3 regions of the Pseudarthrobacter sp. R1 genome follow, and region 2 is predicted to be linked to each of the others. Evidence: riboswitches for the same ligand, from Rfam matches in the RefSeq annotation. Region 2 holds a riboswitch; each other region holds the start of a gene.
What was found. Region 2 has a riboswitch for S-adenosylmethionine ahead of M8J71_RS05290 (bifunctional o-acetylhomoserine/o-acetylserine sulfhydrylase). Riboswitches for the same ligand answer to the same signal wherever they lie in the genome.
Positions count from the first base shown of each region.

Region 1: another riboswitch for S-adenosylmethionine. It lies ahead of M8J71_RS19755 (cobalamin-independent methionine synthase II family protein); the one in region 2 lies ahead of M8J71_RS05290 (bifunctional o-acetylhomoserine/o-acetylserine sulfhydrylase).
Region 3: another riboswitch for S-adenosylmethionine. It lies ahead of M8J71_RS03480 (DUF1737 domain-containing protein); the one in region 2 lies ahead of M8J71_RS05290 (bifunctional o-acetylhomoserine/o-acetylserine sulfhydrylase).

Region 1 is NZ_JAMKFI010000009.1:521,514-531,786, forward strand. Features, by position in the region: gene M8J71_RS19755 (cobalamin-independent methionine synthase II family protein) at 1-937, opposite strand, end outside; SAM riboswitch class I at 949-1,055, opposite strand; partial or broken gene M8J71_RS19760 (carboxypeptidase) at 1,143-1,326, shown strand; gene M8J71_RS19765 (adenylosuccinate synthase) at 1,588-2,877, shown strand; gene M8J71_RS19770 (YegP family protein) at 3,141-3,491, shown strand; gene M8J71_RS19775 (RNA polymerase sigma factor) at 3,784-4,335, shown strand; gene M8J71_RS19780 (hypothetical protein) at 4,332-5,243, shown strand; gene M8J71_RS19785 (CoA-binding protein) at 5,299-5,724, shown strand; gene M8J71_RS19790 (isopenicillin N synthase family dioxygenase) at 5,736-6,761, opposite strand; gene M8J71_RS19795 (MmcQ/YjbR family DNA-binding protein) at 6,808-7,224, shown strand; gene M8J71_RS19800 (DUF1990 family protein) at 7,221-7,775, shown strand; gene M8J71_RS19805 (putative quinol monooxygenase) at 7,772-8,089, shown strand; gene M8J71_RS19810 (DUF503 domain-containing protein) at 8,121-8,414, shown strand; gene M8J71_RS19815 (GDSL-type esterase/lipase family protein) at 8,418-9,242, opposite strand; gene purL (phosphoribosylformylglycinamidine synthase subunit PurL) at 9,317-10,273, opposite strand, start outside.
Region 2 is NZ_JAMKFI010000005.1:234,658-244,930, reverse strand. Features, by position in the region: gene M8J71_RS05290 (bifunctional o-acetylhomoserine/o-acetylserine sulfhydrylase) at 1-1,302, opposite strand, end outside; SAM riboswitch class IV at 1,346-1,461, opposite strand; gene M8J71_RS05285 (VOC family protein) at 1,626-2,264, shown strand; gene M8J71_RS05280 (HNH endonuclease signature motif containing protein) at 2,510-4,177, shown strand; gene M8J71_RS05275 (CPBP family intramembrane glutamic endopeptidase) at 4,267-5,046, opposite strand; gene M8J71_RS05270 (DeoR/GlpR family DNA-binding transcription regulator) at 5,155-5,943, opposite strand; gene hutI (imidazolonepropionase) at 6,041-7,252, opposite strand; gene M8J71_RS05260 (NAD(P)/FAD-dependent oxidoreductase) at 7,264-8,388, opposite strand; gene M8J71_RS05255 (glycine C-acetyltransferase) at 8,430-9,626, opposite strand; gene tdh (L-threonine 3-dehydrogenase) at 9,635-10,273, opposite strand, start outside.
Region 3 is NZ_JAMKFI010000004.1:77,838-88,110, reverse strand. Features, by position in the region: gene M8J71_RS03490 (flavin monoamine oxidase family protein) at 1-733, opposite strand, end outside; gene opgC (OpgC domain-containing protein) at 877-3,294, opposite strand; SAM riboswitch class IV at 3,587-3,701, shown strand; partial or broken gene M8J71_RS03480 (DUF1737 domain-containing protein) at 3,715-3,993, shown strand; gene M8J71_RS03475 (rhodanese-like domain-containing protein) at 3,990-4,400, shown strand; gene M8J71_RS03470 (O-succinylhomoserine sulfhydrylase) at 4,401-5,609, shown strand; gene M8J71_RS23430 (DUF1905 domain-containing protein) at 5,667-5,969, opposite strand; gene M8J71_RS03460 (HNH endonuclease signature motif containing protein) at 6,236-8,029, shown strand; gene M8J71_RS03455 (glutamate--cysteine ligase 2) at 7,938-9,167, opposite strand; gene M8J71_RS03450 (UDP-N-acetylglucosamine 1-carboxyvinyltransferase) at 9,235-10,273, opposite strand, start outside.

The sequences.
Region 1 (10,273 bases), on a different contig from region 2:
GGCGGACGTTGGCAGCCTCGAAGGAGTAGCCGCCGGCGTTGATCTGCAGCATCGTGTCCACCAGGTCCGCAAGGGGGAGGTCCGTGGTGTGCGGGCCGTGCCAGGAGCCCCAGCAGAGGTGGAACCGGACCTGCTCCTCGGGAAGGCCGCGGAGGGCGTAGTTCAGGGCTTCCACGCGGATCTGCGTGAACTTCAGGTAGTCGGCCACACTCGGCTCGGGGCTGATCTGGTCCCAGTTCTCGGCGATGGAGGGATCGTCGATCTGGAGGATCAGGCCGGCGTCGATGATGGCCTTGTACTCTTCACGGAGCGCATCGGCGCAGGCGTAGATGTATTCCTCCTCCGTGGCGTAGTACTCATTGGTGATACGTGAGGCGCTGCCGGGGGAGAGTGCCGCAACAAACCCTTCCTTCAGTCCGGCGGCGGCCAGGCCTGCCTTCAGGTTTGCGACGTCGGAGGCGACGGCGTCCTGGCCGGTGTAGACGAGCGGTCCAGTGACCTTGGGGAACGGCTTGGGGCCACCGGTGAAGATGCCGCTGGTGGGATCGTTGTAGGCCTCTGCAAAGTCGGTGCGGTCGCGGCGGTGGATGAAGCCGGTGAGCTGGACGTTGCCAGGGGTGGATTCTTTCGGTTCAACCGCCCACTTGGCGTCGTTGTCCAGTTCCAGCCCGCCCATGCGCGCGAACGAGTAGGACCACCATGCGCCATAGTCCACAGCGGCGGACATCGCGTGCCCGTATTCGCCGTCGTTGGGAATGTCGATGCCCAGGCTTTGCTGGCGCTGGACCAGGTCCACCACGGAGGCGGCAAGGAGTTCGTTGTAGCCGTCAACATCGGCAGGGTTCTCTTCGCGGGCGGCGTTGGCTGCGATCAGTTCAGGGGTGCGCGGCAACGATCCGGCGTGGGTGGCGCGGATGTGGTCTGTGTTCAGGGACATGCTGGATTTCCTTTCCATCGGTCCTGGCAGTAGCACCTTCGCAGGCAGGACGTACCTGCACTATGTGGGGTTGCTGCGGCGTCATCGATCCAGGTCTCTCGGCCGCTCCGGATGGGTACTCTCACTTAAATGCACCGGTACGCCCGGGAGCAAATCCGCTGTCGGATTATGTCGGCGGGGAAACGAGGGGCGGAGCTTTCAAACGTACCTGGACGGCTACGCCCTGGGGCTCCGGAGCAACGGATAATTGATCAAGCAGACGGTCACCACCCTTACCGCAACCGCCCGCAGCAATCGCTGACGGATCAATTGCCGACGCCGACACCTCCTTCTGGGACAGCCTCGCCACCCAGACCTCCCGCCCGGGCGAGGAAGCTGACGACGAGTAGCATCACCGCTGACAGTCCGCCGCGGTCCTTTGCCGCGCAGGAGTCCTTTACCCTGCAAGAAGGACCGCGGCGGCCCAACGAGTGGACAAAGTCGCTCATCGGCTAAACTTGGGTGGTAAGAGCCCCGGAACTCTTGCGTCGCTGTGCCGCCCGCGGACCAGCGAAGGCCGGTCCATTCGGGGCATTCTCATGAACGGCGCTGCACCAGGCCGCCACGTTGTGGCATGGCACGGGCAGCCCGAACGAATGGGGGAGGATCCCATGCCAGCAATTGTGATCGTAGGAGCCCAGTGGGGCGACGAAGGAAAAGGCAAGGCGACCGACCTGCTGGGCGGCCGCGTTGACTACGTCGTCAAACCCAACGGCGGAAACAACGCCGGGCACACCGTCGTCGTAGGCGGTGAAAAATACGAACTCAAGCTGCTTCCGGCAGGCATCCTCAGCCCCAACGCGGTACCCATCATCGGCAACGGCTGCGTTGTTAACCTCGAGGCACTCTTCCAGGAAATCGAAGGCCTCCAGGCCCGCGGCGCCGACACTTCAAAGCTTCGCGTCTCCGCGAACGCACACCTTGTTGCTCCCTACCACCAGGTGCTGGACAAGGTGACGGAGCGCTTCCTCGGCAGCCGCGCCATCGGGACCACGGGCCGCGGCATCGGCCCCGCCTACATGGACAAGGTGGCCCGCCTGGGCATCCGGGTCCAGGACGTGTTTGACGAGTCAATCCTCCGCCAGAAGGTGGAAGGTTCGCTGCGCCAGAAGAATGAACTCCTGGTCAAGGTCTACAACCGCCGTGGCGTGCTCGTGGATGAGATCGTGGAGTACTTCCTCTCCTTCGCCGACCGGCTCCGCCCGCTGGTCATCGACAGCACCTTGGTCCTCAACTCTGCCCTGGACGAGGGCAAGGTGGTCCTGATGGAAGGCGGCCAGGCAACTTTCCTGGACGTGGACCACGGAACCTACCCGTTCGTCACCTCCTCCAACCCCACAGCTGGCGGGGCCTCCGTGGGTTCGGGCATCGGGCCAACCCGCATCTCCCGCTCCATCGGCATCATCAAGGCGTACACCACACGTGTTGGCGCCGGCCCGTTCCCCACGGAGCTTTTCGACGAGATGGGCGTCTACCTGCAGAAAACCGGCGGTGAGTTCGGCGTCAACACCGGCCGGCCGCGCCGCTGCGGATGGTACGACGCCGTCCTGGCCCGCCACGCCTCACGCGTGAACGGCTTCACGGACTACTTCGTCACCAAGCTGGACGTGCTCACCGGCATCGAGCAGATCCCGGTGTGCGTTGCCTACGACGTCGATGGCGTCCGCCACGACGAAATGCCCATGACGCAGACCGAGTTCCACCACGCAGTGCCGATCTTCGAATACTTCGAGGGCTGGACAGAGGACATCACGGGTGCGCGGACCCTGGCGGACCTGCCGGAGAACGCACGCAACTATGTCCTGGCCCTGGAGAAGCTGTCCGGGACGCGCTTCTCAGCCATCGGTGTCGGACCGGACCGGGACCAGACCATCGTGGTGAACGACCTCATCAACGACTGACGCGTCAGGATTTACGACGGCGGCGGGCCACCTTTGGAAGGTGGCCCGCCGTTTGTCTTTCCGGCGCCGCGGCAATTTACACAGGGTTTACGGGGCAGGCCTTGTAAGGCTGCGTCATTGGACGTCAGACTTATAAGCACCACGTGATGCGATCACCAATTCGTTCGACCAAACCCGCGGAAGCATGCGCAGCAACGGCGCACGGACCGGTCGGTGACAAAGATGTCGCCGGGCAGGATCCCCGCAGACCGGAAGGATTTGTTATGGCCGGAAAGTTCGAAGCTTTTGTCGACTCAGATTCATTTTTCAGGTTCCGGCTTCTGGCCCCCGATGGCACGGTGATGGCGGTGTCCGGCCCTTTCGAGGACAAATCCGCGCTCGCCGCCGGGATTGCCGCCGTCCGTGAATGCGCAGGTACCGGGCTGGTCACCGATCTTTGCCCTGCCGGGGCCGTAACCAGGACCGCCGCCGCGGCTCCTGCTGTTGTTCCCATGAGGCCCCAGGCCGACTGCGATGACAAGCGCGTCCCCGCCAGGGTGCACGCTTTCACCATCGCCAAGGAACCGCGCCGGCAGGGGAGTGCTCCTCGCTGGGCCCCGGCCGCGGCCCGCTGAACCTCCCGCAGAAAAAAGTTTGAAAAGTTTTTGCTGCAAGGCGTAACCCTTTGTAGGCCTGCAGCGATTACCCCTATGTAGCGCCGGTCTGGAACTTGTCCCCCATCACGTTCCAGGCCGGCTCTTTCACTTCCCGGTGCCAAAGGCAGTTGCGGCAACTGGCCGCAGCGCTTTGCGTGGCTGGCCCCGGGCAGTAGTTACTGAGGGGTAAAGTGAGGCGGGGAAAAGGCATTCCCCATCGGATCAGGCCTCTTCCGCCCGGAACCCCTTTTTGACTGAAAGCACTACGTCCGTGACAGATGCACTCACAGACGGAACCCTGCGGGACCAAGCCGCCGGCGCGTCCGTCTTCAGCGTTGTCTACCGGACCTATGCATCACAAGTCCTGGGCTATCTCGCGGCCCGGGGAGTCGAGGACCCGGAGGCGGCCATGCAGGAAGTGTTCCTCTCCGTCCTGCCACGGCTCGACACCATCCATGGCGGCGCGGCGGGCCTCCGGACTTTTATCTTCTCCGTCGCGCACGCCCGTATGGTGGACGATCACCGCCGCCAAAGCCGCACCCCGGCCAGATTGCCCTTCGAGCCTGAACTGGACCAGCGTGAAGATTCCTCCGCGGAGACGGATGCCCTCGAACGTATTTCACCCCGCGAGGTCATGGGCCTGCTGGACGGATTGCCGCAGGACCAGCGCGAGGTCCTGGCCCTTCGTCTCGTTGCCGGCCTCACCGTGGAGCAGACAGCGGAAGCCATGGGCAAGAGCGCCGGCGCCGTAAAGCAGCTTCAGCGGCGGGCACTGGCTAAACTTCGCGAACTTGCGGCCGTGAAGGAGTACCTGAGGCCATGACGCACATAGATTATCTGCCCGCCATTGTGGAGGAGATGCTCCTCGACGCCGGACACGGCAAGGACCCCGAGCTTCGCACCGCCCTTCTTGCGCTGGGGTCGCTGGCATCACTGCCCGCACCGGCCCCGTCCGGAAAACTTGCCGATCTGCTGGCGGAACCCGCCGCGGCGGGTCCACGGGCGGCGGGCGGCGCGGCCGGGACTTCGGAAAGCGGACCCGATGAACTTGCCAGGCGCCGGGGGCTTCGGGCACACCGGCCGACCGTCGTTGGCCTTGCCCTGATAGCAGGCATGGGACTTGGCGTGGGCGGGGTAGCTGCCAGTTCCGCAGTGCCCGCCGCATCCGGCAGTCTCTCGATCCAGCACATGCTTGAAGACTGGACACCCGCCTGGAGCCTGCCCGCGCAGGGCGTCCTTGGCGCCATGGTGCTGCCGGACCCCGTGGATGATCCCGGCCCGGATGCAGCGGCGCACAGGGAACAGGAACCTGGCGTCGCCGAAGGAGACACTGCTGCCGGTGGCACCCGCACAACCCCTCCCGCCCCGGAGGATTCGTCTGTCCCATCCGGCGCCCCGGAAGCCGCGGCACCGGACAGGCCCGGGCAGGGGCAACAAGGGAACGGGGAGGCTCAAGGGGGCGGCGGTCGGATCACTGCCACCGGCTCCGGGAAGAGCGACGCCGAGGCGGCTGACGAGAAGGAAAATGCGGTCCCTGCCGGTGTGCTCCCGGAGCAGGCAGCTGGTCAGGGAGGCGCAGGTGCCCGGGACGAGGCTGACCACGCGGCTGGAGCGGTGCCACGGGGACGGGCGGATTCCGTGCCGGAAGTCCTCAGGCAGGGTGTGGACGCCGCCGGGGCAGCTGCACATGCAGTGCCCGGTGCGAAATGGCTGCAGAAGTTCAGCCGGTAGCCGCACGGGGAAGTACGTTAGCCTGCGGGCCCTCCCGGCCACGTAGGCTAGGCACATGGGGCACAAAAATGATCCTGCCGTTGTCGAACGCCTGATGCGGACCAAGGGGCGGTGGGCCATCGTGGGCCTCACCACCAACGAGTGGCGCGCAGCCTACGATACTTCGCTTTTCATCCGGGACCGGCTGGGGATGGAGATCATCCCCGTCAACCTTCCGGGCGAGCCCGTACATGGGGAGGCCGGGTACCGCAGCCTTGATGACATTCCCGCTGAGAAGCACCCCATCGACGTCGTGGACTGCTTTGTGAACTCCCAGAAAGTGGGGGAAGTGGTGGACCAGGCAATCGCCGTAGGGGCGAAGTCGGTGTGGCTGCAGCTTGGGGTCATCGACGAGGCCGCGGCAGAGCGGGCGAAGGCGGCCGGGCTGGACGTAGTGATGGACACCTGCCCCGCCCAGCAGGCCTGGAAATACAACCTCTGACGGGCTTGCGCTTAACGGTTCAGAAGCCCGGGATAGTGCCGCTCCGTGACGTCCGGGTGGGCACGCATCCTGCCCTTGAGCATATTCATCCCGTACGAGGCCAGGAGCGGGTTCGCGGGATCGTCTGAAATGCCCCTCGCTTGAGCCTTCAGTTCAGGCGGCAGGGGGACCGGATTGATCACCGCGTCCAGCCGGGGAGACCAGAAGAACGGGACGGAGTACCTGTCCACACCCGGGGGTGGCGCCTGGACCCGGTGGATGGTGGCCGCCAGGTATCCCTCCGTCGCAACTTCCAGCATCTCGCCGAGGTTCACCACCAGGGCGCCCGGGATAGGCTCCACAGGCAGCCACTCCGTCACGCCGGGGGGCTGGACCTCCAGCCCGCCTACCTGGTCCTGCAGGAGGAGCGTGACGAATCCGTAGTCCGCATGGGAGCCGACTCCCTGATCGCCGGCTGCCTCGACCACGCCGCCGACGTAGTGCACCAGTTTTCCCATCCAGGCAGGTGAATCGCGGAAGGGCTCGTCGAAGTAGTCCTCGGGCAGTTCCAGGGAAACCGCGATGGCACGAAGGAGCTCCATTCCAACCGTGGACATCAGCTCGGCCCACTCCATCGCCGCAGGCTTGAGCTCGGGGAAGGACTCGTCCGGCCACAGGTTCGGACCCTGGAGCAGCCAGTACGGCTGGTGGGCCGGATAGCCACTGACCGGCTCACGCTCGGGAGAGTAGTCAATTTGCTCGCGCGCGTCCGCCCTGCCCTGGGTCACCTCGGTGCCCATCCGGGTGTATCCCCGGAAGTGGGGCGACAAACGGTTGTCCAGCTTCATCCGTTCCTCCAGGGGCAGGTTGAAGAAGCGCTGGATGACGTCCAGTAGATGTTCAGCCTGGCCCGGTGCCGCACCGTAGCCGGTGATTTGGAAGAAGCCGACGTTATGGGTGGCGTACCGCAGTTGTTCAATGAATTCCGGACTGAAAGACCCGTAGGGCTGCCGCGCGGTGCTCAGGTCCAGAACAGGTATCCCCTGATCGTGTGACATCCTCGCAGACTAGCACCGTGAGTGGCCTGCTTTATAGGCTGACTTTATGAACCCCGACGCGCTGAGGAAAATCTGCCTTTCATTTCCGGGCGCCTTCGAGGATTACCCGTTCGGGCCCGAAACTGCCGTATTTAAGGTCCGCGCAAGCGTTGCAGGCGGGGCCCGGCACGAGGCCAAGCTCTTTGCCTTGTCCTCGATGGACGCCAGCGACTTTTACGTGAACCTCAAATGCGAGCCCACCCTGGCCGTCCAGCTCCGCGCAGCGCACCCGGAAATTACCGGGGCTTGGCACATGAACAAAACGCACTGGAACGGCGTCCGCCTCGATGGGGCGTTGCCCTATGACATGGTCCGGGACATGGTGGAGGACTCCTACGACCTGGTGGTGGCTGGCCTCAGCAGGAAGCAGCAGGAGCAGCTCGGATGGGCCCGCCTGGCAGGGAATAGAGGCGAGCACCTGTGAAAGCCAAGCGCACGGCGGGCGGCGTCCTCAACTACCCCTGCATTGGCGGCACGGAACACGGTTCGGCGCCTGCGGGCTACGCGACCGTGCTGGAGGAGGTCCGCCTCGGCACCGGCCTGCCGGTTTACCAGCGGGTTGCCGCCGGCATCCTGTCCTGGGAGTTGCAGCGGCGTGCAGGCCTCCGCGTCCGCACTGATTCCCCGCGTGCAGTGCCCGGGGCCCGGGTGGCGAGCGGGTTCGGCGTCGGGCCCTTGCGGCTGGACGCGCCCTGCGAGGTGGTGTGGGTCCGTGAACCGCTGCCGGCGGGAATGCCTCAGTCTGCGGGATTCGGGTACGGAGCCCTGCCCGGCCATCCCGCGCGGGGAGAAGAATCCTTCGAGGTGGAGATCAACGGAAACGGTGAGGTTCTTGTTCGAATCCGGGCATTCAGCAAGCCGGGCAACTGGTTTTACGCGGCCGGCGGACTGGTGACCCGCGCGGCGCAGCGCCACGTTACTTCCCGGTACATTGAAGGGGCACGCCAACTCGCCGTGGAAGGACAACTCCTGTGATCTTTATCGTCGTCAAATTCAAGGTCAAGCCTGAATGGTCGGAGCGCTGGCCCGGTCTTGTTGCCGACTTCACCCAGGCAACAAGGCAGGAACCGGGCAACCTCTGGTTCGACTGGTCCCGCAGCCTGGAGGACCCGAATGAATACGTCCTGGTTGAAGCGTTCAAGGACGACGCCGCCGGAGAGCACGTCAACAGCCCACACTTCAAGCAGGCCATGGCTGACATGCCCCAGGCCCTCGCCGAGACACCCCGCATCATCAGCCGCCAGCTCGACGGCGAAGGCTGGGACCGGATGGGCGAACTTTCCATCTAACACCGCAGCCGTATTTCGCTAGGCTGATGCCATGTGGATCGGCTGGATCGAATTCGACATCCTCCTGGGCGACGTTCAGAGCCTGAAGGAGAAGCGCTCGGTTATCAGGCCACTGCTGGCTGACATCAAGCGCAAGTATGACGTGTCCGTGGCTGAGGTGGGGTATCAGGACCAATACCGGCGCTCGCAAGTGGGCGCCGGCCTGGTGGCAGCTGACCGGGCCCACCTCGTGGAGGTGCTCGACGCCGTCGAACGCCTTGTGGCCGGACGGCCGGAAATCGAACTGCTGAGCGCACGGCAGCGGGACCACCACAGCGAGGACTGACTGCTAGTTCCGCTGCCAGGCGACCTGCCACGTGATGTCCGCCAGCGTTGCTTGGCCCTGGAGGCTCGGGTGGAAGTAGTCCAGGACACTCACGTCGCCTGCGCTGAATCCGTGGGCGAAGACGGCTCCGCCATCAGTACGGCAGCTTTCGTACCGGGCACAGGTCTCTGCGAGGACCTCGTTGAATGCGAGCTCCCGCTGGACCACCTGCCGGCGCATGTCCTCGGAGTTCGAAGCAGCCAGCATGGATTGGCAAAAGCGGCCAGCGGACCAGGCTGATTGTGCTGCCTGGTCGAGGCGCAGCACATTCCACAACTGGTACATGTCAGGGATGCTGCTGACAAAAACCTGGGGCCGTGGCCGCATCTGGTCCAGCGTGGCAAGTGCGCGGGTCACGGAGGCCCGGAAGTCTTCAACCGGGGTCATGCTGTCCAGCGACGGTGTACAAAGATCGTTCGCGCCCACCAGCACGGTCACATACGCGGCGCCTTGTTCGGCTGCGGCGGCGGCCTGCCGGGGCAGATCTGCTACTTTCGCCCCGCTCACGGCGTTATTGAAGTTTTTCCCCCTGATCCCGGGTGTTAGCTGGAGCAGCCGTTCGTAGTGGCTGGTCACACCATCGCTCGGGCCGTCACCGGTGGACCAGGACTGCGCCGGATCGTCGCCATGCACGCAGCAGGCGTTGTAGGCCTGGGTGATGGAGTCCCCGAGGGCCGCCATGCTGTGGGGGTAGGCAGCGTTCGGGGCCGATCGTGGTGTCGGCGCCGCCGCAACCAGGATCAGGATCGGCAGCAGCAGGAAGCTGAGCAACTTTGCCACCTTGCCCATAGCTCGATTAAAGCGGAAATCCGCGCCCCCTTCCGGAGGGGGCGCGGAATTCCGTGTGTTTGGCAGTGCTGGGGTCAGCCGAAGTACTTCGGCAGGGTCCCCTCATGGGCTTCCCGGAGGGCGTCCAGGGACAGGCTCTCCACGCCGTTGATCTCCAGATTGCCGCTGGCCGCGTCCACCACGCCGATGCGGGTGTGGGCGAAGCCGCGGGCGGTGCACATGTCCGTGAACCGCACTTCCTCGGAGCGCGGGACGCCGACGACGGCACGGCCCTGGGATTCGGAGAAGAGCGCCGTGAAGAGGTCCACGCCGTCCCGGTCCAGGACATCCTGCAGAGCGATCCGGGCACCGACGCCGTATCGCAGCGAGGATTCCACGAGGGCCGCCGCGAGGCCACCCTCGGAGAGGTCGTGCGCGGAATCGATCATGCCGTCGCGTGAAGCGTTGATCAGGATCTCACCCAGGGCACGTTCGGCGTCGAGGTCGACCTTGGGCGGCTGGCCGCCCAGGTGGCCGCGCATGTTGGCCCACTCGGAGCCGTCCAGCTCCGCCGCGGTGGTGCCGAGCAGGTAAATGGCCTGGCCATCCTCGCGCCAGCCCGACGGCGTACGGCGGGCAACGTCGTCGAGCTTGCCCAGCACTGCCACCACAGGGGAGGGGTGGATGGGCGTGGTGCCCGTCTGGTTGTACAGCGAGACGTTGCCGCCGGTGACCGGGATGCCCAGCACCATGCAGGCGTCGGACAGGCCACGGATTGCTTCGGCGAGCTGCCACATAACGTCCGGGTCCTCGGGGGAGCCGAAGTTCAGGCAGTCGCTGACAGCCATGGGGACGGCGCCGGACGTGGCAACGTTCCGGTACGCCTCGGCCAGCGCCAGCTGTGCGCCGTGGTACGGATCCAGGTAGGTGTAGCGGCCGTTGGCGTCGGTGGCCAGAGCCACGCCCAGTCCGGTTTCCTCGTCCACGCGGACAACGCCGGCATCATCGGGGAACGCCATGGAGGTGTTGCCGCCCACGTAGCGGTCGTACTG
Region 2 (10,273 bases):
CGCCCGGAAGCCGGCCTCGAGGTCAGCCAGGATGTCATCGATGTGCTCGATCCCCACGGACAGCCGCACCAGGCCGGGGTTTACGCCGGCAACCACCTGCTGCTCCGGTGAGAGCTGGCTGTGGGTGGTCGACGCTGGGTGGATCACCAGGGAACGGACGTCACCGATGTTTGCCACGTGGGAGTGCAGCTCCAGCGCGTCCACAAAGCGCTTGCCCGCCTCCGCGCCGCCGGCGAGGTTGAACGACACAATGGCGCCGGTGCCCTTGGGGCCGTACTTGCGTCCGCGCTCGTACCAGGGGCTGGACGGCAGCCCGGCGTAGGCGACGGATTCGACGTCGTCACGCGCTTCCAGCCATCGGGCAACTTCCAGGGCATTGGCCACGTGCCGTTCCACCCTCAGGCTCAGCGTCTCCAGTCCCTGGGCGATAAGGAAGGCGTTGAAGGGCGACACTGCCGAGCCAAGGTCGCGCAGCAGCTGCACCCGGGCCTTCAGGATGTAGGACAGGTTGGCACCCAGGGCACCTTCGGCGCCAAGGTCCCGGGCGTAAACCAGCCCGTTGTAGGTGGGGTCCGGGGTGTTGAAGCCGGGGAATTTGGCGGGGTCCTTGGCGAAGTCGAACTTTCCTGAGTCCACGATCACGCCCGCAATGGCAGAACCATGGCCGCCCAGGTATTTGGTGGCCGAGTGCACCACGACGTCCGCACCCCATTCCAGCGGGCGGATCAGGTACGGGGTGGACAGGGTGTTGTCCACAATCAGGGGAACCCCGGCCTCGTGCGCAACCTGGGACACGCCTTCGATGTCCAGGACGTCCTGCCGCGGGTTGGAGACCACCTCGCCAAAGAACAGCTTGGTGTTGGGCTGCACTGCGGCACGCCACTGGTCCAGGTTGTCCGGGTCCGCCACAAACGTGACGGAGATGCCGAACTTCTTCAGCGTGTGGGCGAAGAGGTTGTAGGTGCCGCCGTACAGGCTGGGGCTGGCAACGATATGGTCCCCCGACTCGGCGATGTTCAGGACCGCGAAAGTTTCAGCGGCCTGGCCGGAGCTGAGCAGCAGGGCTCCAAGACCGCCTTCGAGGCTTGCGATCCGCTGTTCCACGGCTTCCTGTGTGGGGTTGCCGATCCTGGTGTAGATGGGCGCCAGTTCAGCAAGGGCAAAGCGGTTCGCTGCGCTCTCGGCGCTGGGAAACACAAAGGACGTGGTTTGGTAAATGGGGAGGGCACGGGCACCCGTGGCAGCGTCTGGCTCCTGCCCTGCGTGGATCTGGCGGGTTTCGAAAGACCATCCGTTGGACAATTAAGGCTCCTTTGACTTGGGCCCGGCATGCTCGAAGCACCGCGGGCCGCGCTTGCCATCCAGCCGTTGCCGGACAGCCAGGTCCTCACCCGGGGCACCCCACCGCGGATGGAGGGTTGCCGGCCAGCGAGCCGGGGCTTGGCGCTGGCGCTCATGACCTGAGCTCAGTGTAGGAACAGGACGCAGTGGTTGACAGGATTATGACGAACATAGTCCTCTTGACTGCCGGCAGCGGGGCCTTGGATTGATGCCGTTTCGGAACTGAAATCCCAGTAAGGCTACCCTTAGCTGAGAGCCCGATCACAAAGTGCCAAGATGTTGCCATGCGCATGGATCACGTCTCTTACGCCTGTGAACACGATGGCCTGGCTGCCACCACCGAACGTATTTCCTCTGCCCTCGGCGTTGAGGCAGTGAAGGGTGGAATACACCCGCGGTTCGGGACCCGGAATATGATCATCCCGCTCGCCGGGCACAAGTACCTCGAAGTCGTCGAGGTCCTGGACCACCCCGCCTCGGACAAGGCTCCCTTCGGCCAGGCAGTGCGTGCACGGTCTGCAGCCGGGGGCGGTTGGATGGGCTGGTGCGTGGAGGTTGACGACCTCGTTCCCTTTGAAGAACGGCTCGGACGCGCCGCTGTCAACGGAAACCGCAAGTTTCCTGACGGCCGCGAACTGGTTTGGAAGCAGATCGGTATCCTGGGGTTGATTGCCGACCCGCAGGTTCCGTACATGCTCAAGTGGGAGGGCGACCCGTCGCTGCACCCGTCCAACGCCTATGAGAGCAACGTTAAGATGAGCTGTCTGACCATTGCAGGCTCGGCAGCACGGGTTACCGAGTGGCTGGGCGAGCCGGTGGAGAAGCCGCTCGAAGACGTTGCCGTGGAATGGGTGGCACCACACGGGACCCCCGGAATCCTTTCGGTGACATTCGAGACCTCCAGCGGAGCTGTCACGATCTGATCCTCCTTCATAGGCCCGGGCAGTCCTGCCCGGGCCTCGGCTTGGGCAGATTGCCTTTCTAAACTTCGGCCGCCATCAGCTTGTGACAACGGCGTCACCTGCCGATGGCGGCCGAATCCATTTTCCTGGCCGAACCGGTGGTTGAGAGCGGCGAAACCTGGTACCTGATTCGACAATAAGCAGCCCCTGCCCAGCTGATGGAGGGTGGCACCCGAAATGTCAGACCCCCTCGCCATGATGGAGGTATGGAAACGAAGGCGGCAGTGGCAGCGGCTGAGGAAGCCGTTGTGGCTGCCGTCGCTGCGTTTGCTGCGGTCCTCGCTGGCAGTGATGTTGCTGTTTCCGGTGGCCCTGGCGAACTTGACGCCGGGGCTGGCCCGTACCCTGCCGTGGGGTTTGCTGATCATCCGTTGCCGCGGGTTGCTGATGGGGCTTTGGATGTTCTGGCCGCGGTTGCACGGTCGGAAGCGAAACTGGCGGCGGCGAAGGTGCAGGCCGTGGCGGTCTTCGCGAAAGCCACGAAAGCGCTGAACGCTCCTGTTTCGTCGCCGTACGAGGCGACGGCGCAGGACCGGAGCCTGGTGGCCGAGGTGGGGTGTGTGCTGGCGATCGGTGACCGGGCCGCCGGAGCCTTGATCGCCGATTCCCATGCCCTAACCACGTTCCTGCCGGGGACCCTTTCGGCTTTGCAGGCCGGGACGGTTTCCTGGGCGCACGCCCGGGCCATGGTGGACCAGACCGCGGGCCTTGACGCTACCGGGGCGGCGGCGTTGGAGGCGTACTTCCTGGACCCGGACACGCCGAGACCGGCCGCAGCCGCCAGGATCGGGGAGATGCCGGCGTACCGGTTCAAAGCCAAGGCCAGGGACTGGCGGGAACGCCACCACCCGGAGAGCCTGGAGAAGCGGCACGCCAAAAGTGTGGCGGACCGGCGGGTCGAATACTGGCCGGACAACGACGGGATGGGCTGGGTCGCAGCGTGCCTGCCCGCGGACCAGGCATCCGCGATCTGGGACCGGCTCACCACCATCTCCCGGGAAATGCAGGGACCGGACGAACCCCGCACCCTCACCCAACTCCGGGCCGACAACTTCGCTTCAGGGCTCCTCAACACCAGGCCCGGCGTCAGCGCCGGAAACAGTTCCAGCAACGGCGGGAATGGTTTTGGCAACGGCGGGGCCTACAGTGCCCGCAGCGCCGGTGGCGGCGGGGAGGGATCTTCGATTCGGGCCCAGGTCCTGGTCACCGTGCCCGTGTTCTCCCTGCTGGGCCTGACCGATGAACCGGCGATGCTGGACGGGTCCGGCCCGATCCCGGCGTCGATGGCCCGTGACCTCGTCGCGAACGGGGCAGGCTCTTTTTACCGGGTTCTGGTGGATCCGCGGGACGGGGCTCCACTGGAGATCGGCCGCACCAGCTACCGGCTGACCAAAGCGATGCGGAACTGGGTGCGGCTGCGGGACGGCAAATGCCCGTTCCCCGGCTGCAGCAACAACTCCCTGGACAACGAAGCCGACCACATCCTCGTCTGGCACAAAGGCGGCACCACCGGAATATCCAACCTCGGCCAACCCTGCCCCAAACACCACAAACTCCGACACACCAGCGGCTGGAAACCAACACCAGCCACCACAAACGAACCACCCGGCTGGACCTCACCCACAGGCCGGCACTACAAAAGCGAACACCAGGACTGGGAACCACCCCACTGGCCGGATTCTGCCGTGCCAGAAAGCATCCGCGCCTTTGATGACCTCCTGGCACTATGGCCCCCACCCGAAGACCCGTCAGAGCTGTGGCCACCGCCCGACGACCCGTCAGATCTGAGGCCTGCGCCAGACGGTTCCGTCCAAGGGCCACTGTCCGACGACGTGCAGATCGCACATACCGGGCACGGGGTGCCGGGCGGATAAGCCCTCCGGCACGGGATGAACGCCGTCGACCGAACCCTTACCGCGTCAGATTGGCTGTGGCAGCTGCCCGCCTCGTCAACTTGGCTGCCCTACCCCAGCCCCACGGCCTTGCCGAACAGGCTGAAACCGACAAATGCCACGATGTTCAGCAGTGCATGGGCAATCACGAGTGGCATGACACGCCGCGTGCGGGTGTACAGCCACGCGAAAACGATGCCCATCACCACGTTGCCAATGAAGGGGCCGAACCCTTGGTACAGGTGATACGTGCCGCGCAGCAGCGAGCTCACCATGATGGACAGCGGAATGCTCCAGCCGAACTTTCCGAAACGGTTCAACAGGTAACCCACCACGATGACTTCCTCCACCACGGCATGGCGGATTGCGGACAGGATCAGCACGGGCACCGTCCACCAGTACGCGTCCAGGGCGCTGGGAATGATCGCCGTCGTGATTCCGAGAGCCCTGCCCGCGGCGTAGAGGCCAAGGGACGGTATACCAATCAGCGCGGCCAGCCCCAGCCCCTGAAGCATGTCCCGCCCGGGCCGCTCGAAGTTGAAACCGAGCTTGCGGAAAGCCGAACCGGCGTTGCTGCCGTCGCCCGAGAAGGCCTGCCGCTGGTCGGTAAGGAAGTAGATCACCAGCAGCACCGGCACCAGCGCAAAGATGATGTCCAGCAGCTGGTAGGTCAAGTCGAAGTACTCGCGGGTACTTTGCGACCGGTTGAGCGTCGAGGTGCCTTCCGCCAGCGGTGCGCGGGTCATCTTGTCCAGGAGCTGCACCACTGAGTACACGGCAGACTGGCCCAAGGACAGGCCCAAGACAATCCAGACTTCTATCCGCAGGCGACGGCGGGAGGGAACCAGCATGTACCCATCTTGCCTGCAGTTTCTGGATCCGGCCTGATTGCCCTGCGGTGTCCGGCTGCCGAGGGCGCACCGGCGCGCTGGATGCTTCAATCCCAGCTACAACCGGCTTCAGCCCGCGGCCACGATCACTTCCGTGCCGTTGGCCTCAAAGGCCGCCTTGTCGTGCGCCGAGATCCCCGCATCCGTGATCAAGCGGGTGAAGTTGTAGCCGTCCATGGTGGCAAAGGCGCGCACCCCAACCTTGGACGAGTCGGCCAGCACGTAGGAGACACGCGCGCGGCTGGCCAGCAAGGCGTTCACGGACGCCTCCCCCTCCCCTGTATTCGTTGGCCCAACTTCGGGATCGATGCCGTTGACGCCGATGAAGGCGATGTCCAGCACCACCTTCTGCATGATGATGTCCGTGTACGGCCCCACCAGTTCGTAGGACCGCGGATTGAGGATCCCGCCGGTGACCATGACTTTGATGTTGGGCCGCACCGCCAACTGTCCGGCGATATTGATGGCGTTGGTAACCACGGTGAGGGTGGGCTGGTTGGAAGGTGCGTTGAGGTCCTCGCGAGTGGCCAGGATCTGTGCCAGTGCAGTGCTGGTGGTGCCACCGCAGAGCCCGATCACGGCGCCGGGGGCAATCAGTGTAGAGGCCGCCTGGGCAATCTGCTCCTTGGCCTCGGCGTGATCGTCGCGGTTGTACCGGCCTGGCAGGTCGTAGGCCAACGCACCTGTCGTGGCACCACCCCGGGTCCTGGTGAGCAACCGGCGCTTTGCGAGGCTGTCCAGGTCGCGCCGGGCGGTGGCCGGGGACACGTTGAGGGTGCTGACGATCTCTTCGACCTCCACCTGGCCGGTCCTGGCCAGGAGATCGAGTATGGCCGTCAGCCGGTCAGTGCGGGTCATGCAGGGGCCTCCAGATACTCCCGCCATCGGGTGAGATGACGCTTTCTGATCATAACAGAAGCCTAATGATCAACTAACGTCAGTTTGTCGGCGGGATTTACCTGGCCCTTGTACCGGCCCGCCAAACAGCGTACGTCAGCGGCATGCCCGGACGGTAAGCCAGGTGGGTAGCCGACGGCGCATTGAGCAGGTGAAGGTCCGCCCGGTGTCCGACGGCAATTGAACCCACCGCGCGTTCGCCGTCGGCGTCGTTTCCCTTGTCCTTGTGCAGTGCAAGGGCCCCGCCGTAGGTCGCCGCTCGGACAGCTTCATGGACACTGAGGCCCATCTGCAGCACCGCGGTTGTGACGCAATACGCCATCGAGCTGGTGTAGGACGTGCCCGGGTTGCAGTTGGAGGCCAGCGCCACCTGGACGCCGGCGTCAAGCAGTGCCCGCGCGGGGGCAAGGGGCTGGCGCGTCGAAAGATCGCAGGCGGGCAGGCAGGTTGCCACAGTCCCCGTCACACCGGTTCCGGAAGCGGCGTCCCACCCACTCCAGGTTCCGGCCAGGGCGTCAACATCCTTTTCCGCGAGGTAATTCACGTGGTCCACGCTCGCAGCTCCAAGTTCGACGGCGAGCTGCACGCCCGGGCCTTCACCCAGCTGGTTTCCATGGACGCGCAGCCCCAGGCCTGCGTCACGGCAGGCCAGCAGGACCCGCCGGGACTGTTCAGCGGTGAAGGCCCCCTCTTCGCAGAATACGTCGGCCCACTGCACGTAGGGCCGGACGGCGGCGAGCATTGGGCCGCACACGAGGTCGGTGTACTCGTCCGCGTCCCGTCCGGCAGGGACCAAGTGCGCTCCGAGGTACGTCACCTGATCTGCCACCGTAGAGGCGATGCGAGCGCTCCGGGTCTCGTGTTCAACATCCAGGCCGTAGCCCGTCTTCGTCTCGATGTAGGTGGTTCCCTGCGAAACGGCTTCGTCAACGCGGGACAGCGCCAGGCGGGTGAGGTCGAAATCGGATGTGGCACGGGTGGCGTTCATGGTGACGGCGATGCCCCCGGCCGAGTACGACTCCCCCGCCATCCGCGCCTCGAACTCCGCCGTCCGGTCACCAGCGAAGAGGAGGTGCGTATGGGAGTCCACCCAGCCCGGGATCATGGCCCGGCCGGCCGCGTCTACGGCGTCATCGGCAGCGGGAGCATCCGCAGCGGCGCCGATCCACGAAATCCGCTCCCCCTCCACCACCACCGCGGCGTCCCGCAGGACCCGGCGCTCCAGGTCCTGCGTCATCAGCTCGGCGATATTGGTGATCAGCGTACTCATACGACCATTCTTCAGCGCCGGACTGACCAGCGGGTGGCCGCGAGCGCCTCAGCTGTCCGGGATGCCGGACCATCGTCAGCTGCCTGGGCGACATTGCCTTCGGATTCGAGACCGGCGAGGATCTGCCCAGCCGCGAGCTCCGCCATGGCGGACGATGTCTGGAAGCCATAGCCACCCTGGCCGGCGAGCCAGTAGAAGCCGGGGGCTTCGGCGTCGAAGCCGGCCACGGGGACGCCGTCGGCCGCTTCGGTCCGCAAGCCGGTCCAGGCCCGGCGGACTTCCGTGATGCCCAGCGTGGTCAACTCGTTGAGCCTGGCTACCAGGCGCTCCACGTCACCCGGGCGGGGCTTGGCATCCTCTGGGCCGCTGGGCACCGATTCGGACGGGGAGATCAGCACGTCGTCGCCCTCGCGCCGGAAGTAGAACGTGTTGTCCGCTGCCGCCACCATGGGGCTTTGCGGCGGCAGGGAACGTTCGACGGCGGCAATGGCCGCGGTGCGCCGGTACGGCTGCAGCCCGAGCTTCTCCACTCCGCTGATCACAGCCAGCTCGTCCGCCCAGGCGCCGGCCGCGTTGACCAGGACGCCGGCTTCGAATGCCTCCATCCCGGCCCCCACCTGCCAGCCGGAGCCAAGGCGCTGCGCGGAGTGAACCCGCGCGCCCGTAATGATGTCCACCCCGGCTGCCAGCGCCTGCTGGCGGTGGTCCGCGAGCAGCAGGGGTGCGTTACAGCCAAAGGATCCGGTGTCCAGCCCGGCGGCGGTGAACGAGTCCGGGACCAGTGCCGGGCAGAGTTCCAGCGCCTCGGCCGGGGTGACGGAGCGCATGTGGCCGCTGGCTTCCGCTGCCACCGCCTCCTCGGTCCCGATCAACATAAAGCTGCGGGGCATGAGCACTGGTTCGGGCAGCCCGGCATCGCGGGCTGCGATCAGTTCCAGGGTGCGGACCGTCAGTTCCTGGACCACGGGCGGACCGTAGCTGGGGATGAGCTGGCGGGCTGAGCGGGAGGAGGTGTGGTACGCCAGCTCCTGCTCGGCCTCCACCAACGCCACGCTGCAGGTGCCCGCCAGCGCCGAAGCCAGGGAAAGCCCGGCAATTCCGCCGCCGACGATCAGGACGTCATAGTGTGCTGCCATGGCACCATCCTTGCAGAGTTAGGGGCGGGCGGTGAGTGCCGTCACGCTGCCACTTCGCCACGGCTGGCGACGAAGGCACGCACGCAGGCTTCGACGTCGTCCGCTGAATGCGCAGCCGAAAGCTGCACCCGGATCCTGGCCGCCCCGCGCGGAACCACGGGAAAGCTGAAAGCCGTAACGAAGACGCCGTGCTGCAGCATCCGGTCAGCCACCTTCGCGGCCAGGACGGCGTCGCCGAACATCACCGGGACGATGGCATGCTCGCCGGGGAGGAGGTCGAACCCCTCCTCGGTCATGCGGCGGCGGAACAGTGCGGCGTTGTCAAAAAGCGTGCGCCGCAGCTCCGCCGAGTTCTCCACCAGGTCCAGTGCCTTGATGGTGGCGGCGACGATAGCCGGGGCAAGGGAGTTGGAAAAGAGGTAGGGGCGGGCCTTCTGCCGCAGCATGGCCACTACCTCTGCGCGGCCGGACACGTATCCCCCTGATGCCCCACCCAGTGCTTTCCCGAAGGTCCCGGTATAGATATCCACCCGCTGCGACACACCTGCGTGTTCGGGTGTGCCTGCGCCGGTTGCGCCCATGAAACCGACGGCGTGGGAGTCGTCCACCATGACCAGGGCGTCGTGCTTCTCGGCGAGATCGCAGATGGCCTCCAGCGGCGCCAGGTACCCGTCCATCGAGAAGACGCCGTCGGTGACGATGATCTTGCGGCGGGCATCCTTTGCCTCAATGAGCTTCGCCTCGAGGTCAGCCATGTCCTGGTTGGCGTACCGGTAACGCTGCGCTTTGCACAGGCGGATGCCGTCGATGATGGAGGCGTGGTTAAGGGCGTCGGAAATGACAGCGTCCTCCGGGCCGAACAGGGACTCGAAAACGCCGCCGTTGGCGTCGAAGCAGCTGGAGAACAGGATGGTGTCCTCGGTTCCCAGGAACCGCGAAACACGTGCTTCAAGTTCCAGGTGCAGGTCCTGGGTGCCGCAGATGAACCGCACGCTGGCCATGCCGAAGCCGCGTTCGTCCATGGCGCCCTTCGCTGCGCTGATGATTTCAGGATGGTCCGCCAGGCCCAGGTAGTTGTTGGCGCAGAAGTTCAGCACGTTGGCATCCTGCTGGCCGATGAGGCCCGCGGTGATGTGGCTGGACTGGGCCGAGTTGATGCTGCGCTCGGTTTTGAAGAGCCCCGCGGTGCGGATGTCCTCCAGCTCGGTGGTCAGCTGTTCCTTGATCGAGGTGTACATGGTGTTCCTTAGAGTTGGGTCCAGTCGAGGACAACTTTTCCGCCTGCGCCGCTGCGGGCCAGGTCGAAGCCTTTTTCCCACTGGGCGGCCGGGAGCGTATCGGTGACGACGGCGGAGATGCCCGCGTGCAGCACGGGGTTGGACGAGAGCATGGCACTCATCGCGTACCAGGTCTCGTACATCTCCCGCCCGTAGATGCCCTTGAGCGTGAGCATGTGGGTCACTACTTTGCCCCAGTCAATGGTGATGTCCTGGCTGGGCAGTCCCAGCATGGCAATCCGGCCGCCGTGATTCATGTTGTCGATCATCTCCGGCAGGGCGGTGGGGTGGCCGGACATCTCCATCCCGATGTCGAAACCTTCGCGCATCCCCAGCTCCCGCTGGGCTTCCCGGACGCGGGTGGTGGAGACGTCAATGGCAAGGTCTGCGCCGAGCTGCCGGGCCAGGTCCAGCCTTGGCCGCGAGACGTCCGTGATGGCGATCTTGCGGGCTCCGGCGTGGCGGGCGACGGCGATGGCCATCAGCCCGATGGGGCCCGCTCCGGTAATGAGCACGTCCTCCCCCACCAGCGGGAAACTGAGGGCGGTGTGCACGGCATTGCCGAAGGGATCGAAGATGGCGCCGAGCTCGGGGGTAACAGACGGATC
Region 3 (10,273 bases), on a different contig from region 2:
GCCCGGCGCCCGGGGCCACGGAGTAGCCCTTGCGGCCCGTGCCGGTGTATTTGAAGCTTGCCGCCGCATCACCGGGAACCTTGCCGCCGATGGCGCCGAAGTTCCGCAGGAAGGAGATCAGGTTCTCTTTATCCGCTGCGCTCATGTAGCTGTCCAGGGCACCCTGGTCTGTGGCTTTGGCGAGGAGCTCGGAGACGTAACCGTAGACATCGGCTTTAGCGGCGCGGTGGCGGACAGGGGTGTTGGAGAGCTTGGTGTTGCCCTCCCGGAACAGATATCCGTCAGCGTTCTGGTTGGTGAAGGGCTCGATCGTCACCCCCAGTTCCTTGCAGTAGTCCAGGGTGATGTGGTGCTGGGGAATGCGGCCGGGGCCGGCATTCATGTACTGGTCCTTCGAGAATGTTGCCCGCTGGGTAATTCCGCGGAGGTCCGTTTCCTCGGTGCCGCCACGTACGGTCCAGTTGCGTCCGCCTGGCCGCATCCGGGCCTCGAGGATGGTGACTTTGTAGCCCGCCTTGCCCAACTCATAAGCAGTGGTCAGTCCGGCGATGCCGCCGCCCAGGATGACGACGCTCTTCCCCTTCCCCTGCAGGTCATTGGCCCGGGGCGCAGCATAGGCAGGCGCGGCCGTATCGGGAGCCAGGCCCATCGCTGCCATGGTCTCGTACATCACCCCGGCCCCTCCCACCATGCCCACGTAGCGGAGGAAGTTCCTGCGAGTCGCATCTGTCATTTTTTCCCTTTCACCGGAGTGTTACGAGGTGAGCGTAAGGGCCAAATGTTTCGTCAAATGCTGTGACAATGTCGGTGCTGTGCCGTTCACATTTCCGTGAAGTAAACGCTTCCGGGATGCCGCGGGCAACTCCAGCGGATGCCCTACGTGGGAATGATCCGGAAGAGGAACCTGGTCCGGACCATGACCCACAGGAGCCCCAGCACTACGGCGTATGCGGCCGTGTTGAGCAGCACGTTCTCCTGCTGCAGTGCCGGGATATTGGCCACCACGGCGATCAGCACCACGTGCATGATGAAGACGTAGAGGGTGGCGCGGCCCAGCGGAATCAGGAACCAGCCGAGTGCGCGCTGCACGGGCTTCCAGTACGCGGTGAGGAAGGCGTAGGCCGCCACCACCAGGACCAGGACGTTGAGCAGCCGGCCCGGCGCCAGATACGTCCGTCCGAAGAAAAAATCGTACATGCTCCGGTACAGGGCGTCCGGGATGATGGCGAGGCGGACATCAAAACCGTTCGCCAGGTAGGGGTTGCCCCACGAGAGAAATGCGAACAGGAGTGCGGCGACGGTGCACGCGGCCACCAGCCAGGTCTGCCCCACCAGCCAGGCGACGATGTTGCGCCGGTGGTAGCCGGCGACGAGTCCGATCACGAACAGCACCTGCCACACGAGCAGCGGGAACGAGTCCTCGAACTGCGAGGGCAGGAGCCGGAACCTCGTGGCCGCTCCCACGGCGTAGACCGCAAGGGTTCCGGCCAGCACCCAGACTGCCTTGCCGCGGTTGAGCGCAGCCAGGATCAGCGGGCTGGCAAGGAGCAGCACCACGTAAAGCCCCATCACGTTGAACTGCCAGGGTCCGAACTGCAGCAGCAGGATGGCAGGGAGCACCTGCGGCGGCACCGGGAACTGGAACAGGGATTCCATGCCTGCATACAGGTCATAGGTACGGCCGGCGCCGTCGTGCCCTGCCCCGCCCGTTCCCTGGTCCACAAAGGTGGTGAGGGCGTCAGTCCGGAAGATCGGCAGCAACGAGACCAGGAAGACGCCAATCAGGACTATCAGTGCCGTCAGGTAGAGCTTGCCCGCCCGCCGCGAGGTTAGGTCAACCACCGTTCCGAAGTCCTCCTTCGCTCTGGGCCCGTACACCATGCCCACCACCAGGCCGGAGAAGAGGACAAACAGCTCGGCACCCGAGACGAACCCCACCGCCTCCTGCGTGAGCAACTGGAACAGCGAGGTCATGCCCAGGTGGTTTACCACAACAAAGACAATGGCCAGGCCGCGCAACATATCCACCCGGGAATCCCTGCTGGACGGGTCTGAGTATCCCCACGCCGTTGCGACATTGACCCGGCGGGGAATCTGCCACAGGGCAACCAGGAGGATGAGGAGCGCCGCGCCCACTGTCCAGGCAGCGGCCCCCGTGAGGGTGTTGGCCCGGACGTATGTGCTGCCGGAGCTGACCTCGGTGACCGGGCCTGCGACGATGGGGGACGCTTCCAGCGTGCCCAGGGCGGCGTTGGCGATGGCCGGGTTTCCGGTGAGCCGCCAGTCGATGCTTGCCACTCCGGCGTCCCGCGTACTGGTCCGTTCGTCCCACACCACAGCCCCTGCCCTGCGGAATTCACCGGCGGTGGCGACCCCAACCACCTGGTCCCACCAGGCGGCCTTGATGTCCGCTTCGGATGCGCCGCCGGAGGCCGGGCTGTAGAACGCGGACGTGTGCAGGAGGAGCGGCTTGTCCCGTCCCTCGGAATAGCTGGCGTAGAAGTTTTCACCGCCGGAGGCCGTGAGCATGTCCCGCAGTTCGCCGGCGCGGGGAACTGTGTTGACGGCAGCGCCACCGGCTGTGTCGTCGTGGAAGGCGGTCAGGCCCACCCAATCCACCGCATCGTCCCCGGGATAGTAGGGTTCGTAGGCCGCGTCCGAGCCGTTCCAGACGCCGTCGCCGTTACTATCTAGCAGCGCGAACCCATCGCTTCCCTGTGCAGGCGCATTCCGGTTCCGGTCGAACGGATAATCCGTGCCCAGGTACGGTTCCCAGACCATCACAGTGCCCCCGCCGCCGTCGACCTCCCGGAACGCCGCCGTCACGGTCTGGAATGCTGCGCGGTAGGCAGCCGGCTGCTGGCCCCACTCAACCCAGCTCGCATTCATGTCCGGGGCAAACCGGACCAGCAGCTGCCCTTTGAAACTGGACGCAAGCTCCAACACCCGTTCGGCGAAGGGCCTCGCAGCGGCGGCGTCGATCTGGTCCAGCGGCATCGTGGGCTTCACGGTGAGCATCGCGTGGGCACCCTGCAGGGAGGACTGTTCCAGGAATCCCTCGATGTCGTTTTGCTCTGATGAGCGGTAGGGAAACGCTATGTCGTGGCCCAAAATGGCCGGCGAGGCACCCAGCCGGTCGGTGAAACCGGCGGCGGAGTCCTCACCCCATTCAAGGACGGCGCCCAGCAGCGGCTTTCCCTCTTCCGGGAAACTCCGCGCGGCCTGGGCCGACCCTGCAGGCAGCACCACAGCCACGAGGGCAATCAGCAGTGTGGCAAGGAGCGCCCCAACCACGCGCAGTTGGGGTACCCCGTAAAGGCCGGCAGGGTGCTGTGGCCCGGCAGATCGCGTGCTGATGGGGACCCCCGGTGCTGGTTCTGATGATGGGGCACTGCCCCGTAAGAAACTGTATCTGGCGGTGCGTCCGCAAAAGGCCAGAAAACGCCAACCACCTGCGGTGATGCCGCTGCCGTCGGTTTCTCCGGCGTCATGGAAACCGCTGCCTGCTGCACGGTGCCCCGTTCAGTTACGGAACATGACGACGGCGGCCGTGCGGCCCTGCGCGCCAAGTGTTACGTTTCTGGGGAGTAATGAGTACCGGCACCAAGCCCTGACTGGCCGGTCGGCAACCCTCCTTTCGCGGCGGGGTGCCTCAGGTGAATACTCGGCATATCGACCGATTCGAGTTGCAAGCGTGAGAGAAGGAGATCCGTCGTGTCCGACGCACCTGCCCCTGAAGAAAGACTTTCCTACCGGCTTGTCACCGGACCGGATGACAGGTCCTTTTGCGAACGGATTTCCGCTGCCTTGGCCGAAGGCTAGTTCCTCCACGGCAGCCCGGCTGCAACGTCCAACGGCGGCCAGGTGATCGTGGCGCAGGCATTGGTCCTGCCGGCGGCCATCGCTTCCGCCGACGCCGCCGTCGCCACCGCAGTGGATAACCTCGAATCCGCAGGCGAAGACCTCGAGTTCGACGGCGAGGGCCACGCATGAGCTACGCCGGAGACCTGACGCCCCAGGAGGCGTGGGAAAAGCTGGAGCAGGGAGCCATCCTGGTGGATGTCCGCACTGAGGGCGAGTGGGCCCATATCGGCATCCCCGACACAAAGGCCACCGACAACGATCCGCTGTTCATCCAGTGGACGTTCCCCGGCGGCATTCCCAACCCTGATTTCATTAGCTCCCTGAGCCAGCAGGCGCCAGAGGATCCGTCTACCGAACTGGTATTCCTGTGCCGCTCCGGGCAGCGTTCCATCGCGGCCGCCATTGCCGCCACCCAGGCCGGCTACACCTCCTACAACGTGCTGGAGGGCTTTGAAGGCGAGCCGGACCGTTACGGCGAACGCACCGTCAACGGCTGGAAGAACCGCGGACTGCCCACCAACCTCGGAAAGAATTAAGTGACCTTCAACGAAGACGCCGCCGGCTGGAGCCCCGACACCCAGGCCGTGCGCGGCGGGCTGGACCGCACCAACTTCCAGGAAACCAGCGAGGCTGTATTCCTGAACTCCGGGTTCGTGTATGAATCCGCCGCCGCTGCCGAACGCGCCTTCACGGGCGAGGACGAGCGCTTTGTGTACTCCCGCTATGGCAATCCCTCGGTTGCCACCTTCCAGGAGCGCCTCCGCCTCCTTGAGGGAACCGAGGCGTGCTTTGCGACGGCGTCCGGCATGTCCGCCGTCTTTACCGCCCTGGGTGCGTTGCTGGCTGCCGGCGACCGCGTGGTGGCTGCCCGCTCGCTTTTCGGTTCCTGCTTCGTGATCCTGAATGAGATCCTGCCGCGGTGGGGTGTGGAGACGGTGTTCGTGGACGGTCCTGACCTGGAACAGTGGCGTGACGCCCTGTCCCAGCCCACCACTGCCGTGTTCTTCGAGTCACCGTCCAACCCCATGCAGGAAATCGTCGACATCGCCGCGGTGAGTGAACTCGCGCACGCGGCAGGTGCCACCGTCGTCGTCGACAACGTCTTTGCGACTCCCCTGCTGCAGCGCTGCGGGCAGCTGGGTGCCGACGTCATCGTCTACTCCGGCACCAAGCACATCGACGGCCAGGGACGAGTCCTGGGCGGCGCCATCCTGGGCACCAAGGAGTTCATCGAGGGGCCGGTCAAGCAGCTGATGCGCCACACCGGCCCGTCGTTGTCCGCCTTCAACGCCTGGGTGCTCACCAAGGGCCTTGAGACTATGGCCCTGCGCGTCAACCATTCATCGGCGTCCGCCCTGCGGCTGGCCGAGTGGCTGGAGCAGCAGCCCGCCGTGAGCTGGGTGAAGTACCCGCTCCTGAAGTCCCACCCGCAGTACGAACTGGCGGCACAACAGATGAGCGCCGGCGGCACGGTCCTCACCCTTGAGCTTGCGACGACGGGCGGCCGCTCGGGCAAAGAGGCTGCCTTTGCGCTGCTGGACGGTTTGCGCATCATCGACATCTCCAACAACCTCGGGGATGCCAAGTCCCTCATCACGCACCCGGCCACTACCACCCACCGTGCGATGGGTCCGGAGGGGCGGGCAGCCATCGGCTTGAGCGACGGCGTGGTGCGGCTTTCGGTGGGCCTGGAGGACGTGGACGACCTGATTGGCGACCTGGAACAGGCGCTCAAGCAGGTCTAGAGGTCCCTGGTGCTGGGGCCGAGCTCCGGCACCGGCGCCATCTGGGCGAGGGCTTTGTCAGACCTCTTCGATGGAGAGCTGGACGGGCACCTCGTCGCCTTCATAAATCCGGGCTTTGTCCCTGATGGCCTTCTTCACCGGCGAGAGGTAGAAACCGGCTTTCTGGTCCGCAAACAGCGAGGTCTGCCAGGAGTGCCTGGCAATCTCCGCGGTCACCCTGACGGATCCGAATGCCTTGCTGGCGCCGGCGCATTGTTCGTGGATGTCATCCCCGACGTCTGCTGGCAGCGTCAAAAAATGCCAGCCTGCCTCACCGGGGTAGAGCCACAGCTCAGCTCTGAAGGAGTACGACGCCGCCACGCGCCGAGTATGGCACGCCCCCTTGCCGGGGCACCACCGGTTGCTGATTTTTCCTGTCTTGTTGCCCTGCTGTTCGCACGCTGAGGCCAGCGTCAGGCGTGCCAGGGGGATTAAACTGTGCAGGCTGAAAAGTTTTTTGATTTCTTTCCCAGCAGGTGGACTTTTAGGCCCTGTTTTGTCAGACCCTCGCAAGAGGATTGGGGTATGGAAACGAACCCGGCAGTGGTGCAGCGGAGGCGTCCGTTGCGGCTGCTGTCGCTGCGTTTATGGCGGTGCTCGCTGGCAGTGATGTTGCTGTTTCCGGTGGCCCTGGCGAACTTGACGCCGGGGCTGGCCCGCACGCTGCGGCGGGGTTTGATGATGATCCGTTGCAGCGGGTTGCTGACGGGGCTTTGGACGTTCTGGCCGCGGTGGCGCGGTCGGAAGCGAAACTGGCGGCGGCGAAGGTGCAGGCCGTGGCGGTCTTCGCCGAAGCCACGAAAGCGCTGAACGCTCCTGCGAGGTCGCCGTATGAGGCGACGGCGCAGGAGCGGAGCCTGGTGGCTGAGATCGGGTGTGTGCTGGCGATCGGTGACCGGGCCGCCGGTGCCTTGCTCGCCGATTCCCATGCCCTGACCACGTTCCTGCCGGGGACCCTTTCGGCTTTGCAGGCCGGGGCGATGTCCTGGGCGCATGCCCGGGCCATGGTGGACCAAACGGCGAGCCTTGACCCTGCCGGGGCGGCGGCGTTGGAGGCGCACTTCCTGGACCCTGTCCTGGACCCGGGCACGCCGAGACCGGCCGCAGCCGCCGCCGTTGGGGAGATGCCGGCGTACCGGTTCAAGGCCAAGGCCAGGGCCTGGCGGGAGCGCCACCATCCGGAGAGCCTGGAGAAACGGCACGCCAAAAGTGTGGCGGACCGGCGGGTCGAATTCTGGCCGGACAACGACGGGATGGGCTGGATCGCCGCCTGCCTGCCCGCAGACCAGGCCTCCGCGATCTGGGACCGGCTCACCACCATCTCCCGGGAAATGCAGGGACCGGACGAACCCCGCACCCTGACCCAGCTCCGGGCCGACAACTTCGCCTCAGGGCTCCTCACCACCGGGCCCGGCATCAGCGCCGGAAACAGTCCCAGCAACGGCGGAAATAGTTTTGGCAACGGCGCCGGAGATGGTTTTGGCAACGGCGGGGCCAACAGTGCCCGCAGCGCCGGTGGCGGCGGGGAGGAAACCGGCCCCGGGCAGGGATCTTCGATTCGGGCCCAGGTCCTGGTCACCGTGCCCGTGTTCTCCCTGCTGGGCCTGACCGATGAACCGGCGATGCTGGACGGGTCCGGCCCCATCCCCGCCTCAATGGCCCGCGATCTGGTCGGTAACGGGGCAGGCTCTTTTTACCGGGTTCTGGTGGATCCGCGGGACGGGGCTCCACTGGAGATCGGCCGCACCAGCTACCGGCTGACCAAAGCAATGCGGAACTGGCTGCGGCTGCGGGACGGCAAATGCCCGTTCCCCGGCTGCAGCAACAACTCCCTGGATAACGAAGCGGACCACATCCTCGCCTGGCACAAAGGCGGCACAACCGGCATATCCAACCTCGGCCAACCCTGCCCCAAACACCACAAACTCCGACACACCGGCGGCTGGAAACCAACACCAGCCACCACAACCGAACCACCCGGCTGGACCTCACCCACCGGCCGGCACTACAAAAGCGAACACCAGGACTGGGAACCACCCCACTGGCCGAAACGGATTGAGGAACTTTGGGATGCCTCCCTTCAGGCTGACTCGGAGCCCTCGGACCTGTACGTGCCTGGGTACTTTGCCCTACCGGAAACCCTGGACCGCCAGGAAGACCCGGACCCCCGGAATATCCTGATCTGCCAGATTTTGATGTTCCGGAAGACCCTGGCCCTGCTGAAGACGAACTGCCCAAGGACCCGTTTCCGGAGTGGCACCTCTGGCTGGAAACGGCTACCTCAGCGCACTAGGACTGGCGGACCCGCAGCAGCTCGGGGGACCCGTCGACAGCCGAAAGATTGGCAGAGCCGCGCATCGTTACATCCACCGCATGCTTGACCACTGCACCAAAGCCCAGGTCCTCCGGCGCTGAGGCGGCCAAAGCCCTGTCGCGGATGCGGCGCTGTTCAGCTGCCCCTGTTCCGCGGGCAATGATGTCCTCCACACCTTGACGGGCCAGGGCGAGTTCACCCTGCTCCTGCAATACCGGTGCGAGATAGTCCACCAGGGAACGAACTACGTCGGCGGCCCGAGCGGGCCGGAATGTACCGAAATCCAGGAGTTCCCCGCTGAGTCCGCCGCTGCTGGCCTGCCAGGAAGCCATCCGCAAAAGTACGGTGGGCACCGGCGCGGGCTCAACCCCCTCGTGCCACTCACGGCTCGCAGTCTCCACAAGCGCCCTGACGAGAACGGCAAGAAGTGCTGCGTCCTCGGCCCGGAGGCAGACGTCTGCAACACGGACCTCGACAGTGGGGTGGTTTCGGGACAAGCGGGCGTCGAAGTAGATCATTCCTTCGTCCAGCATCACTCCGCTGTCCAGCAGGCGGGTGACCACCCTCCGGTACGCAGGATATGTCCCGTAGATACCAGCGGGTCCCGCTGTGGGCCAGCGGTTCCACGCCTGGGTGCGGTAGCTTTCGAAGCCGGTCTGAAGACCGTTCCAGAAAGGCGAGTTCGCGCTCAGGGCCGTGAGGACGGCAAGCTTGTCACGGATCCGGTCCAGCACAGCCACACCTTCGTCGGGTGACTCAATAAAGGTATGGACATGGAAGCCGCAGGTCAGCTGCTCCTGGGCCGTCAGGCCAAAGCGCTCCAGCATCCTGGCATAGCGTGGATCAGGGGTGGTGTGGCTGGCCAGCCCAAGGGGGGACGTGGCCAGTGCCGCTACCCTTGCGTTATGCCTCCTGGCAGCCGTGTCAGCGAGCGCCCGCCCTGCCCGGATCTGGTCAAGCAGCACACCGTGCTCCAGGCATGGGCGCGTCTGGGTCTCGATCTGCTCCAGCTTGAGTTCGGCACTCAGGCCCATCTCGTCGTCGTCGTAAACGGTCTTGTCTTCCGTTACCAGGTCCCGGGGGTCGTCCGGAGCGTCGTCTGCGGCCAACCGGCGGCCGGACAGCAGGGCGTCAGCGAGGGCAAGCGGCTCCCCGCTCTCCGGATCAACGATCAGGAGCTCTTCCTCAACGCCGAATGTTCGCATACTCACATTCTGCGGCAGCTGAGGGAGTTGTGAAGGTCCTCAGGGCTTCATGACGAAGCGTGAATGCTCAGTCCTGGAAGTACTCCACCTTGGCCCCGATAGTGTTCAGCCGCTCCGCCAGGTCCTCATACCCGCGCTCGATAACGTAGATGTTCCGCAGCTCGGAGATTCCCCGGGCTGCCAGCATGGCCAGCAACAGGCAGGCTGCGGGGCGCAAAGCCGGTGGACAGCCAACCTCTGCAGCGCGCCACTTGGTGGGCCCGTTGACGTAGATCCGGTGGGGATCCAGCAGCTGAACCTGCGCACCGAGCCGGTTCAGCTCCGTGAGGTAGATGGCCCGGTTTTCGTAGACCCAGTCATGGATCATGGTCTGTCCGCTGGCGTTCGCGGCAATGACTGCAAAGAAGGGCAGGTTGTCAATGTTCAGGCCGGGGAACGGCATGGGGTGGATTTTGTCCTCCGGCGCGTGCAGCTCGGAAGGTTTGGTGGTGACGTCCACCAGCCGGGTCCGGCCGTTGCGTGCCATGTACTCGCCGGAGATCTCCAGCTGCTGGCCCATCTGCCCCAGCGTGGCCAGCTCGATCTCCATAAACTCGATGGGGACCCGGCGGATGGTCACCTCGGAGTTGGTGACGATACCCGCGGTGATGAGGCTCATTGCCTCAATGGGGTCCTCGGAGGGGAAATATTCGATGTCGGCATCGATCATGGGACGCCCGGTAATCTTCAAGGTGGTGGTGCCGACGCCGTCGATGGCCACGCCCAGCATCTGCAGGTAGAAGCAGAGGTCCTGCACCATATAGTTCGGGCTGGCGTTGCGGATCACCGTTGTCCCCTCACGGTGGGCGGCAGCCATAATGGCGTTCTCGGTGACAGTATCGCCGCGCTCGGTCAGGACAAAGGAACGGTCGCGGGTATCGGCCGAGGGAGCCTGGACGCTGTAGAAGCCGGCCGTCGCCTCCACTGCGAGGCCGAACTGGCGCAGCGCCTGCATGTGTGGCTCTACCGTGCGCGTGCCCAGGTCACAGCCACCCGCGTATGGAAGGCGGTACTGCGAGGTTTCGTCCAGCAGCGGCCCCAGCAGCATGATGACACTGCGCGTGCGG